DNA from 2 places in the Ruegeria sp. CK1 genome. Region 1 is predicted to be linked to the other one. Evidence: riboswitches for the same ligand, from Rfam matches in the RefSeq annotation. Region 1 holds a riboswitch; the other holds the start of a gene.
The links. Region 1 has a riboswitch for cobalamin ahead of nrdH (glutaredoxin-like protein NrdH). Riboswitches for the same ligand answer to the same signal wherever they lie in the genome.
Positions count from the first base shown of each region.

Region 2: another riboswitch for cobalamin. It lies ahead of ACR0L3_RS09460 (aromatic ring-hydroxylating oxygenase subunit alpha); the one in region 1 lies ahead of nrdH (glutaredoxin-like protein NrdH).

Region 1 is NZ_JBQFPX010000001.1:1,277,540-1,283,193, reverse strand. Features, by position in the region: gene ACR0L3_RS06200 (metal ABC transporter ATP-binding protein) at 1-772, opposite strand, end outside; gene ACR0L3_RS06195 (hypothetical protein) at 745-882, opposite strand; cobalamin riboswitch at 1,095-1,306, opposite strand; cobalamin riboswitch at 1,432-1,624, shown strand; gene nrdH (glutaredoxin-like protein NrdH) at 1,707-1,928, shown strand; gene nrdI (class Ib ribonucleoside-diphosphate reductase assembly flavoprotein NrdI) at 1,932-2,357, shown strand; gene nrdE (class 1b ribonucleoside-diphosphate reductase subunit alpha) at 2,339-4,462, shown strand; gene nrdF (class 1b ribonucleoside-diphosphate reductase subunit beta) at 4,419-5,447, shown strand; gene ACR0L3_RS06170 (pyrophosphohydrolase domain-containing protein) at 5,447-5,654, shown strand, end outside.
Region 2 is NZ_JBQFPX010000003.1:16,711-22,364, forward strand. Features, by position in the region: gene ACR0L3_RS09450 (DEAD/DEAH box helicase) at 1-725, shown strand, start outside; gene ACR0L3_RS09455 (FAD-binding oxidoreductase) at 799-1,878, opposite strand; gene ACR0L3_RS09460 (aromatic ring-hydroxylating oxygenase subunit alpha) at 1,884-3,107, opposite strand; cobalamin riboswitch at 3,220-3,423, opposite strand; gene ACR0L3_RS09465 (glycosyltransferase family 2 protein) at 3,569-4,447, opposite strand; gene ACR0L3_RS09470 (ABC transporter ATP-binding protein) at 4,559-5,654, opposite strand, start outside.

The DNA.
Region 1 (5,654 bases):
TCTCCGATATAGATGGGGTGCTTCGGAACATCCAAGAAGCTTGGCTCTCTGATAGATAGCCCTGCGCGACCAGGCGGTCTGGTGTCAGTACATCATTAACTGGACCGTGCGTCGCCTCTTGCCCACCCAGCAGCAAAGCGTGGCTGCAATGGTCCAGAACCGACGACAAATCATGGACCACAAGCACTACGGCTCGGCCTTCGTCACGCCACCGACGTATGATCGACAATAAATGGGCTTCGGTGCTTTGGTCCACGGCGGCAAAGGGCTCGTCCAGCAAGATCAGCGGTGCGTCTTGCATGATTACACGCGCGAACAGAGCGCGCTGAAGTTGGCCACCTGACAGCATATGAAGAGGGCGATCGGCGATATCCAGTACGCCGGCCTCGTCCAGTGCGGCTGTCATTCGTTTGCGCGCAGAGTTGTCCAGCCCTGATCGAAACCCAAACCCCCTCCACGCGCCCATTGCCGCCAAATCGCGCACGCGGATGGGAAAGCGACGGTCAAATTCGGTCATCTGCGCCAAGTAACCGATCTCAGCCGGGCGGCCCTTGGGCCATTCCAAACTGCCCGACACTGGATCCATCAGACCCAAAAGCATTTTGACAAAAGTGCTTTTGCCCGACCCATTGGCCCCTAAAATAGCCAATGTTGTCCCAGCTTCGATGTCCATGGACAGCCGGCGGAACAGTGTTAGTTCCGGATATCCCAGGCTAAGGTCGCGGATTTGCAGAACAGCTGACATCAGATAACCGCGTAGATCATCAGCCACAGAAACACCGACAGTGCCAGTGCTAAAGTAACAAGTGCCGGTACGCTGAATTCAGTCAGGCAGCGTCCCCGCTGCGTTCCGGCGTCCAAATCGGTTGCGCGCCGGTTCATTGGTTTTTACCCGCGTCTAAGGTGAACGGGTGGTTTATTGGCTCTGATGAGGCGATGATAACCCCATGAGTTCTGTGGGGCTGGAATTCAGATTTTTGCAACGACACAAGCATCGCCTCCTCCGTTTGGACGAGGGCAAAGCGAGTGCAAAGTTTTGGACGGCGAAGGCCGTTTTAAACATCGTCATCTCCCTCTGGGACACCCCGCCCAGGTTCATTCATATTCGGATGGCAGGTCTCCTGACTTGCGGGTCAACGCTGTCCCGATCCTTCCCAGGCATTTGCCCAGTGGACGATCTCGGGTCGCTCACCGCTTACAGTTGCGGGGGCAGTCACGGAATTGGCTTTTTAAAATTGGCCGCACCGTATTCCCTTTTATTCCTTCCCGCACAAGGCGGTCGGGAACCATCGCGGTGACGAAACACAAAATGGCTTGATTCGACAAGGCCAGACATGAGTGGTGTTTTTCACTCGCTCTTTTTGTGTGGCACTGTTAAAAGAAAACGAACAGACATTCACACCACATATTGACATCCAACCCATACGACCCCCAATATAATGTTGCTTCGGTTCTTTCGATTCCTGTTGAAAGCTAAGAGGGAAACCGGTGAAAATCCGGTGCTGCCCCCGCAACTGTAAGCGGAAAGTTCGGCTGAACACGCCACTGAAAGTACGCTTTTGGGAAGGCCAGCCAGTGCGATGATCCGCTAGCCAGGAGACCTGCCGCAAGCAAGAGTGATAACCACGAACGGAGGGTTCGAGGGCGCGTTAAGGGTTCATTTTGCCCGTGGCGTCCTCGGCTTTGACCAAAAGGACTGAGGACAAATGAGCATTACCGTCTATTCCAAACCCGCTTGCGTACAATGCACCGCCACCACCCGCGCGCTTGACGCGAAAGGTATCTCATATGACGTGGTTGATCTGACGCAGGATGACAATGCTATGACCCATGTGACGGAGCTGGGCTATCGGCAGGCTCCGGTTGTAGTTGCGGGCAGCGATCATTGGTCCGGGTTTCGGCCTGATATGATCGCCCAACTGGCTTAAACCGTGCCAGCGCCGACCCCGGCGCTGGTCTATTTCTCATCGAAGTCCGGAAACACCCACCGCTTTATTACGCGGCTGGCCCTACCCTCATTCCGCATTCCGATCGAGAACGGCCAGTTGCCAAACCCTGGACACCCATTCGTTCTGATCTGCCCTACCTACGCTGATGGCGAAGGGCGCGGGGCGGTTCCGAAGCAGGTTATCCGATTTTTGAACGATCCCGAAAAACGCGAAGGGATCGTAGGGGTGATCGGTGCAGGCAATCGCAATTTCGGTGCGACCTACGCTTTAGCAGGACGCATCATCGCCAAGAAATGCAACGTGCCGCTGCTTTATTCCTTTGAGCTGGCTGGCACAGACACCGACATTGCCCGCATCCGTATCGGGCTCGAGAAACTAGGGAGACACCTATGCTCGACAGCAGCATAAACGAGCAGGACTATCATGCGCTGAACGCGATGCTGAACCTCTATGATAGCGAGGGCAAAATCCGGTTTGACGCCGACCGGATGGCCGCGCGGCAGTATTTCCTGCAACATGTGAACCAAAACACGGTGTTCTTTCACTCGCTGGACGAAAAGCTCGGCTATCTGGTCTCTGAAGGCTATTATGAAGAAGCCGTTCTGGATCAGTATTCCAAGAACTTTATGCGCAAAATCTGGGATGGGGCTTATGCTAAAAAGTTCCGGTTCCCAACTTTTTTGGGCGCGTTTAAGTACTACACTTCTTACACGTTAAAAACCCGTGACGGTCAGCGCTATTTGGAGCGTTACGAAGACCGTGTCGTAATGACAGCGCTGGCCCTTGCCCGAGGGGATGAGGCGCTGGCGATGTCTTTCATGGAAGAAATCCTGGATGGTCGATTCCAGCCTGCCACACCAACCTTCCTAAATGCGGGTAAGGCCTCGCGCGGTGAGTTGATCTCGTGCTTTTTGCTGCGCCTTGAGGACAATATGGAGAGCATCGGGCGCGGTATCAATTCGGCCCTGCAATTGTCCAAACGTGGCGGCGGCGTGGCGCTTCTGTTGACCAACATCCGCGAACATGGCGCGCCTATTAAAGGGATTGAGAACCAATCTTCGGGCGTGATCCCGGTGATGAAACTGCTCGAAGATAGCTTTTCTTATGCCAACCAGCTTGGTGCGCGGCAGGGTGCCGGGGCGGTTTACCTGAACGCGCACCATCCAGATATTATGCGGTTTTTGGACACGAAACGCGAAAACGCGGACGAGAAGATCCGTATCAAGACATTGTCGCTTGGCGTGGTTATTCCAGATATTACTTTTGAATTGGCGAAGAAAAACGCCGATATGTATCTTTTCTCGCCACATGACGTGCAAAAGATTTATGGAGTACCACTCTCGGAAATCTCGGTTACCGAGAAGTATCACGAGATGGTGGATGATAAGCGCATTCGCAAAACCAAGATCAATGCGCGCGAATTCTTTCAGACCATCGCCGAGATTCAGTTCGAGTCCGGCTATCCTTATGTGATGTTCGAGGACACGGTGAACCGGATGAACCCCATCGCGGGCCGGATCAACATGTCAAACCTTTGTTCCGAGATCCTGCAGGTGAACGAAGCGTCTGAATTTGACGATGACCTCAGCTATTCCCATTTAGGATCTGACATCTCGTGCAACCTCGGGTCATTGAACATTGCCAAAACGATGGATGGCGGCGATTTGGGCCGAACTGTCGGTGCGGCTATCCGGGCTCTGACGGCTGTGTCTGAAATGTCGGCCATAGACTCGGTGCCTTCTGTCCGCCGGGGCAACGACGAAAGCCACGCAATTGGTCTGGGGCAAATGAACCTGCATGGCTTTTTGGCCCGCGAGCATATTCACTATGGCTCGTCAGAGGGCGTTGAATTTACGTCCGCTTACTTCGCGGCCGTCGCGTACCACGCTATCCGCACTTCATGCGATCTGGCGAAAGAACGTAAGGTGGCATTCAAGGGTTTTGAAAACTCGGACTATGCATCCGGTACTTTCTTCGACAAGTACACGTCGCGTGATTGGCTGCCCGAAAGCGACAAGGTTAAGGCTCTGTTCAAAGGAATGACCTTGCCTACACGTGACGATTGGCAAAGGCTTAAGGCAGACGTGATGAAACACGGTCTTTACAACCGTAACCTACAAGCGGTGCCACCGACGGGGTCGATCTCTTACATCAACAACTCGACGTCTTCGATCCACCCGATCGTGTCCAAGATCGAAATCCGTAAAGAGGGCAAGATCGGCCGAGTCTACTATCCGGCAGCCTTTATGGATAACGAAAACCTCGAATATTACCGCGATGCCTATGAGATTGGGCCAGAGGCATTGATCGACACTTATGCCGCGGCCACGGAACATGTGGATCAGGGTCTGTCACTGACTCTGTTCTTCCCGGCTGAGGCCACCACCCGCGATATCAACCGGGCTCAGATCTATGCCTGGAAGAAAGGCATCAAAACCATCTATTACGTGCGTTTGCGCCAAGAGGCCCTTGAAGGGACCGAGGTGCAGGGCTGCGTATCCTGTACTTTGTGATCGGAGCCAGACCATGAAAGACATGATCCAAACCAAGATTCCTCGGGCGATCAACTGGAATCGGCTCGATGATGAAAAAGACCTTGAGGTCTGGAACCGGCTAACGGTGAATTTTTGGTTGCCGGAAAAGGTACCGCTGTCCAACGATATCCAAAGCTGGGCAACGCTGACCGATCACGAAAAACAGCTGACCATACGCGTCTTCACCGGCCTGACCTTGCTGGACACGATCCAAAACACAGTCGGTGCCCCTGCCCTTATGCCGGACGCCGTGACGCAGCACGAAGAGGCTGTTTTGACCAATATCGCCTTCATGGAGGCGGTTCATGCACGCAGCTACTCCTCGATCTTTTCTACGCTCTGCTCGACCAAAGAGATCGACGAAGCCTTCCGTTGGTCCGATGAAAACCCGCATTTGCAAGCCAAAGCAAAAGCGATCCTTGATACCTATGCGCCCGGCAACGATCCGCTAAAGCGCAAGATAGCATCGGTGTTTCTGGAAAGCTTTCTGTTCTATTCCGGCTTCTACTTGCCAATGTACTGGTCAAGCCGTGCTAAACTGACCAACACCGCTGACCTGATCCGCCTGATCATCCGTGACGAGGCTGTCCACGGCTATTACATCGGGTATAAGTTCCAACGCGGTTACGAGAAACTGCCTGAAGCGGAACAACAAGAGCTGAAGGATTATGCCTTTGGTTTAATGTTCGAGCTTTACGGCATCGAAAACCAATATACCGAAGAGCTTTACGACGAGATTGGTCTGACCGAAGACGTGAAAGTGTTCCTGCACTACAACGCCAACAAAGCGCTGCAGAACCTTGGATTTGAGGCGCTATTCCCCCCAGAGGTCTCTGAGGTGAACCCCGCCATTCTGGCCGCTCTTAGCCCAGACAGTGAAAACCACGACTTCTTCTCGGGATCTGGTTCGTCCTATGTCATAGGCAAAGCTGTCGCGACTGAAGACGAAGATTGGGATTTCTGATGCCGAACGACACGCTCGCATTGGTAAAGGAATGGCATGAGGCCTTTGATGTTCCTGTCATAGAGACCCCATCCATTCCTGAGACACGCGCGCAGATGCGGTTGGCTATCCTTGAAGAGGAAGTGGCTGAACTGCGCGCGGCAGTCGAAGACGGTGATTTGGTCGAGGTTCTGGATGCGCTATGTGATATCCAATATGTTCTGGACG
Region 2 (5,654 bases), on a different contig from region 1:
CTTCGGTGGAAGAACTTGTGTCAAAATTTACACCAGAGCAACTCGCAGCTGCGTATGTCCGTCAATACAAACGCCAACATTCCGCACCTGAAGAACTCAGCGAAGTAACTGCCAATTCGCCAAAGGCACAGGCAGCTTTCGGACCGAGTGTGTGGTTCTCGCTATCGGAGGGACGTAAACACAACGCTTCCCCGCGTTATCTGCTGCCAATGGTTTGCAAAGCCGGAAATATCACCAAGGCCGATGTCGGAGCAATCCGCATCGCAGAGGATGTGACCTACATTGAAATTCGCGAAAGCAGTGTTCCCGGCTTTTTGGATGCTATCGGACCAGATATGAAGATCGAGGGCACAAAAGAGGTCGTACGGCTGAACACGGCACCGGATTCGTCTAAATCTATAAAGCCCACCCCCAAGCGCGGCACACAAACGAAAAGACGCCCTGCAAATTCGGAAGGCAACCCTCCTCGCCTCGCCGAACCTCAACCTGCCAAACCGCGCAAAAAGAAAGCGAACGCAAAACCTGAAAAGGTCGAAGCAAGCGCCAAGCCCAACCGTAACAAAACCAGAGACGCCGGTAGGACAAAGAAAGAAAATCGAGATTTCAAACCCAAGCGCCCGAAAGGCCCACCGCCGCCCAAGGGAAAACCAAACAGCAAGAAAAATCGTGCTCGGGCGGCTGCATCGAACACCGGGGGCAACAGCGTACCGATGCGCAAGAAGTAAGTTAATGTATGCGCGGCCTCTGTCCGCTAGAGAAAGAAGAAAGGGAAGCCCGCGTCTGTGGCTTCCCTTTTTGTCAGATGTCGACTTCAACCTTTCCAATCGGGTTCGAACAGCAGGCAAGGATATACCCCGCCTCTATGTCGTCTTCAGATATCCCGCCATTGTGAACCATGTGAACCTCGCCACGGTTTTTCTTCACTTTACAGGTTCCGCAGACGCCAAAAGTACAACCCGAAGGAATGTTCAGCCCGACCGAGCGCGCAGCAGCCAGAACCGTGTCGGTCTCAGCAACCTTAGCGGTCACGCCCGAGGTTGCGAATAATATCTCTGCGTTACTGTCATCATCTGGAATGACATCGTCCAGTTTCGGCTGATCCGCTTCCGTTTCCACAGGCGCGCCAAAACTTTCCTGATGATAATTGGCCATGTCAAAGCCCAGACCAGAAAGCGCATCACGCACCGCCTGCATGAAGGGTTCCGGCCCGCAGCAATAGACCTCACGGTCGAGATAGTCGGGCGCCATTAGGCCCAGCATCAATTGGTTGAACTGGCCCTGAAATCCGGTCCAGGGGCGGAATGAGTCGGCCTCTTCAACTACGAACTTTAAGTCCAAGCCATGCGTCCGGCTGGCCATCTGTTCCAATCGCTGACGGAATATGATTTCCGAGGGCCGCTTGGCACAGTTGATGAACACAATGTCCAGATCGCGCCCTTCGTCCCACATGCAGGTGGTCATCGACATCAACGGTGTGATGCCCGACCCGGCCGAGATGAAAAGGTATTTTCCTGCATTGCTTTCAGCATTTGTGAAAAGTCCAGCTGGGCCAATCGCTTTCACCCGCATGCCGGGTTGCAAATTGTCCAACATCCAGCGCGTGCCGATACTGTCGGATTGCGCCTTGGCGGTGATCGTGATCGACCGTGGCCGCGACGGAGACGACGAAATGGTGTACGTGCGATGCACCATTCCGCCCGGCTGGCCCGGAGCAGGGATTTCCAAGGTTAGAAATTGCCCAGGTTGATACGCAAATTGCGCCCCTGAAGGCGCGCGAAACGAAAAGCTTGCAGTATTTGGCATCTCGGGAACCACCGAGACACATTCCAGTGTTTCACTGTCTTGCCAGACAGTTGCTGGCACGCTGACATCTTTCATTGTGATCACTCCGCTGCCATCGCGTCGGGTGCCAAATGATTAGCCAGTTTGCTGCAGTACCAGTCGACAAACTGCAGCACACCCGATTCCTGCGTGGTCGAATAGGGACCAGGCTCATATGCCGGACTGTTAATGCCTTGCTGATTGTCTTCAACGACCTGACGATCTTCGTCATTGGTTGCCATCCAGACTTCGGTCAGTCGTTTAAGATCGTAGTCGACGCCCTCGACGGCATCCTTGTGAACCAACCATTTCGTCGTAACTTCGGTTTCTGTTGGGCTGATTGGGGTGACACGGAACATGATCGAATGATCTGCAAGAAAGTGGTTCCACGTGGTCGGATAGTGAAACTTCAACAACGACCCGGCATCAGCAAACGGCGATCGACCCAACCAACGACGCACGGCGGACTTGCCGTCCATCGTGTAGCTTTCAGCACCCTCGTTCAGAGGCATCCGGGCAAAACGGTATTGCCCATCACCATGCAAATAGAACTGCGAAGGTAATCCCGCGGCCTCGCACCGATCAAAATGGGCTTGCATGCGAGGTGGGGTTTCACCGCCCTCTATACCGGTTACAGCGGGATCGTCCGGGAACGTGCGGCACAGCGCCGGATGATTGCCGCCACAGTGATAACATTCGCGATTGTTTTCCCAGACCAGCTTCCAGTTGCCGTTCTCGATGATCGAGCTTTCAAAGGCCACTTTGGCATTCACCAGGTCGTGCGGTTCAAGATAGGGCCGGGCAGTGTCAGCGAAAGTATCAAAATCCGGGGCAGTGTCCGCCAGACAAATATAGACAAGTCCTGCCAGTTCCCGGCAGTGAACCGGCTTCAACCCATGTTGTTTTGGTTCAAAATCCGGACCCATGTCGCGTGCCCACAGCAGAGAACCGTCCAACTCATAGGTCCACTGATGATACGGGCACACAAGCTTAGGTGCATGGCCCTTGGCGGCCTTGCAGATAATCGAGCCGCGATGACGACAAGTATTGTGAAACGCACGGATTTGGTTGTCTGCACCACGTACAATAATCACGCGATAGGCACCTATAGTATGCGTCACATAATCACCGGACTTGACCAATTCACACGCCGGAATCGCAAACAGCCAATCGCGATAATGAATGGTTTCAAGATCGGCCTGAAAAACCTCTGAATCGGTATAAAAGGCTTGTTCCAGTGCGTAGCCCGGCGTTCTGCGGGCCAAAAGGGTTTGGATATTGCTCACTTCTAGCTCTCCTGCCGCGCCCCGCGGCGTTGCTTGGGCAGATGACAAGCAGGAGCCGTCCGCAGGCGCGCGAGGACCGCCTCCGAAACACATGCCCCCACCGCCACCCGCGGTTTGACGTATCCATGAGGCTGGTTTCCGGACTTCGAAGGGGCTTGCGCCTGAGTTCAGCACCTTCCCGGGATCCTCGTCCCAGTGGTTGATTGCCGAATCTGACCTTCGTTACCGTTGCGGGGGCAGTGCCGGAATTTCACCGGCTTCCCAATTCTCCACTGTCTGAGAATCAAACAGCAGCACCTCACGTGGTCAGGATATTTCCGAAACCCAAATGCGCTGAGAAGGTTGCGACAATTTCAAATCCAAAACAGACATAGTGAGTTTGGACCTAAGCCTGCGATAAATGACGCGCCAAACCCACGGGGCCAATAGCAAAGGCACCATGAATTTGCTGACGTCTTTTGCTATTTCCTGATATCTGACTGCCGAAACCAAAGTAGCCGAACTGTTTCCGAGATCATAACTAGCCGCAGCAAGTATTGTATGCGCCAAATACCTAGAGCTTGCTGGAAGTTGAGTTCGGGCTTTTTTCGCAAACTTGCGAAAGTTCGAAAGGAAGGGATCAACTTCTGAATTGGCGGTACATAGTTTAATATCCCGCGTCGGGCATTTCGGCGAATTCTTGCCCCCTCAATACGGCGCACTTTTGTCGCAAATTCCTTCAAGCTACTGCGGGCAGGGTGTTGAACTATCGCATCGGCGGCAAACACAATCGGTTCCCCAGCCGCAGTCGCCCGGTCGTTCCATTCCATATCACCGCCCGACAACACATCGCCATTAAATAGACCGATACGGTCAAACATGTATCGGCGCACTATAAGGTTGGCAGTGACCGCGCGGCCTCTCTCAACCCATTTTTGCTGCGCAAGTCCAAGGTGGTAATCGTACAGCTCCACAGAACTCCATTCGGAGCCATTTGGAATAAGTTGAACGTCGCCCCCAAAGCGGCCAATGTCTGGGTGTTGATGTGCGATACGCAGACCGCTTTCAATGTATCCCGGGACGGGCAGACAATCTGAGTCCGTGAAGAACAACAAATCGGCTTTCGCAGCAGCTATTCCCTTGTTACGCGCGGCATAAGAGCCTGGCTTGCCCTCTGTGATAACCCGCGCATTTGAAGGAAGCCGGAAATCTTTGGGAATACAGTCAGAAGAAGCATTGTTCACAACAATGATTTCAAATTTCTCTGGACCAAGAGTCTGACCCGCAAGGCAATCTAGACAGGACTGCAGTTTGTCCCAGCTATTATACGTCGGAATGATGATCGAAGCGTCAATATTCATTTCTGCAATCAAGAACCCACAGCGGATTGCCTATTGTTGTATTAAGGAAGATAGCGTTCTCGCCGCATATTGAGCTAGACCCAGCAGCGTATTTTCTTGACTGGAATGTGTTTAGCCAGACTCAACAGCATTGGAATACTGATGGTCGTACAACGCGCGGAAAGCACCGTCATTTTTCAGCAACTCTCTGGCGCTTCCTTTTTCTACAATTTGCCCAGCCTCAATCACCACGATTTGGTCAGCGTGAAGGATTGTGGATAGGCGGTGCGCTACAATAATGGTCGTCCGGTTTGCGGTCAGCCTTTGCAAGGCTTCTTGCACAAGTTTTTCAGATTTAGAGTCCAAGGCACTAGTCGGCTCGTCCAGTAACAAAATAGGGCTATCTCGCAACAAGGCTCGGGCAATGGCCAGGCGCTGCTTTTGCCCACCGGACAGGAACGCCCCATTTTCACCTACATATGTGTCAAAACCGTCTTCCAAATTCATTATGAAATCGTAAGCATTGGCAGCTTTTGCTGCTTCGATTACATCCTGGCGCGAGGCCCCTTCCCTTCCAAGCCGGATGTTGTCCGCAATAGATGCTGAAAACAAAAAGGTTTCTTGGCCGACAAACGACATGTTTGCGCGCAAACTTTTAAACGAGGCATGCTTGACGTCTTGGCCGTCAATCGTAACTTGACCGCTCTGCGGGTCGTATAGCCGAAGTGCAAGATTCAGAATGGTTGACTTGCCGCCCCCCGACAACCCAACCAACGCCGTTGTTTTTCCAGCATCAAAAGTAAGAGAGAGGTCTCTGATTATCGGCTCACTGCTGCGATAGCTGAAAGTTACATTTTCAAACTTCACTTCCTTTGGACCATCAGGCAACACTTGCGGGTCGTCTCCTTCGGCCAAAGTTTCGGGCTGATCAATAATATTGAACAACATACGTACGCGACGCAATCCAATCTCAAGTTTGACGCGAACGCGTGTCAGTCTTTTGGCTGGTTCATACGCCATCATCAACGCGGTCACAAACGACATCAATTCACCCGGCGTCGATCTCCCCGACCCAAAAATGTTGGCGGCACTCAAACCAATGACCGATGCAATGGCAAATCCCGCTAGAATATCCATCAGAGGGCTGGTGGCTGCTTGCAGGCGTGCAAGTTTATTTCGGCGTTTCTCGACACTTTTGACGGACTCGTTCATCCGTTTGGCCATTCGT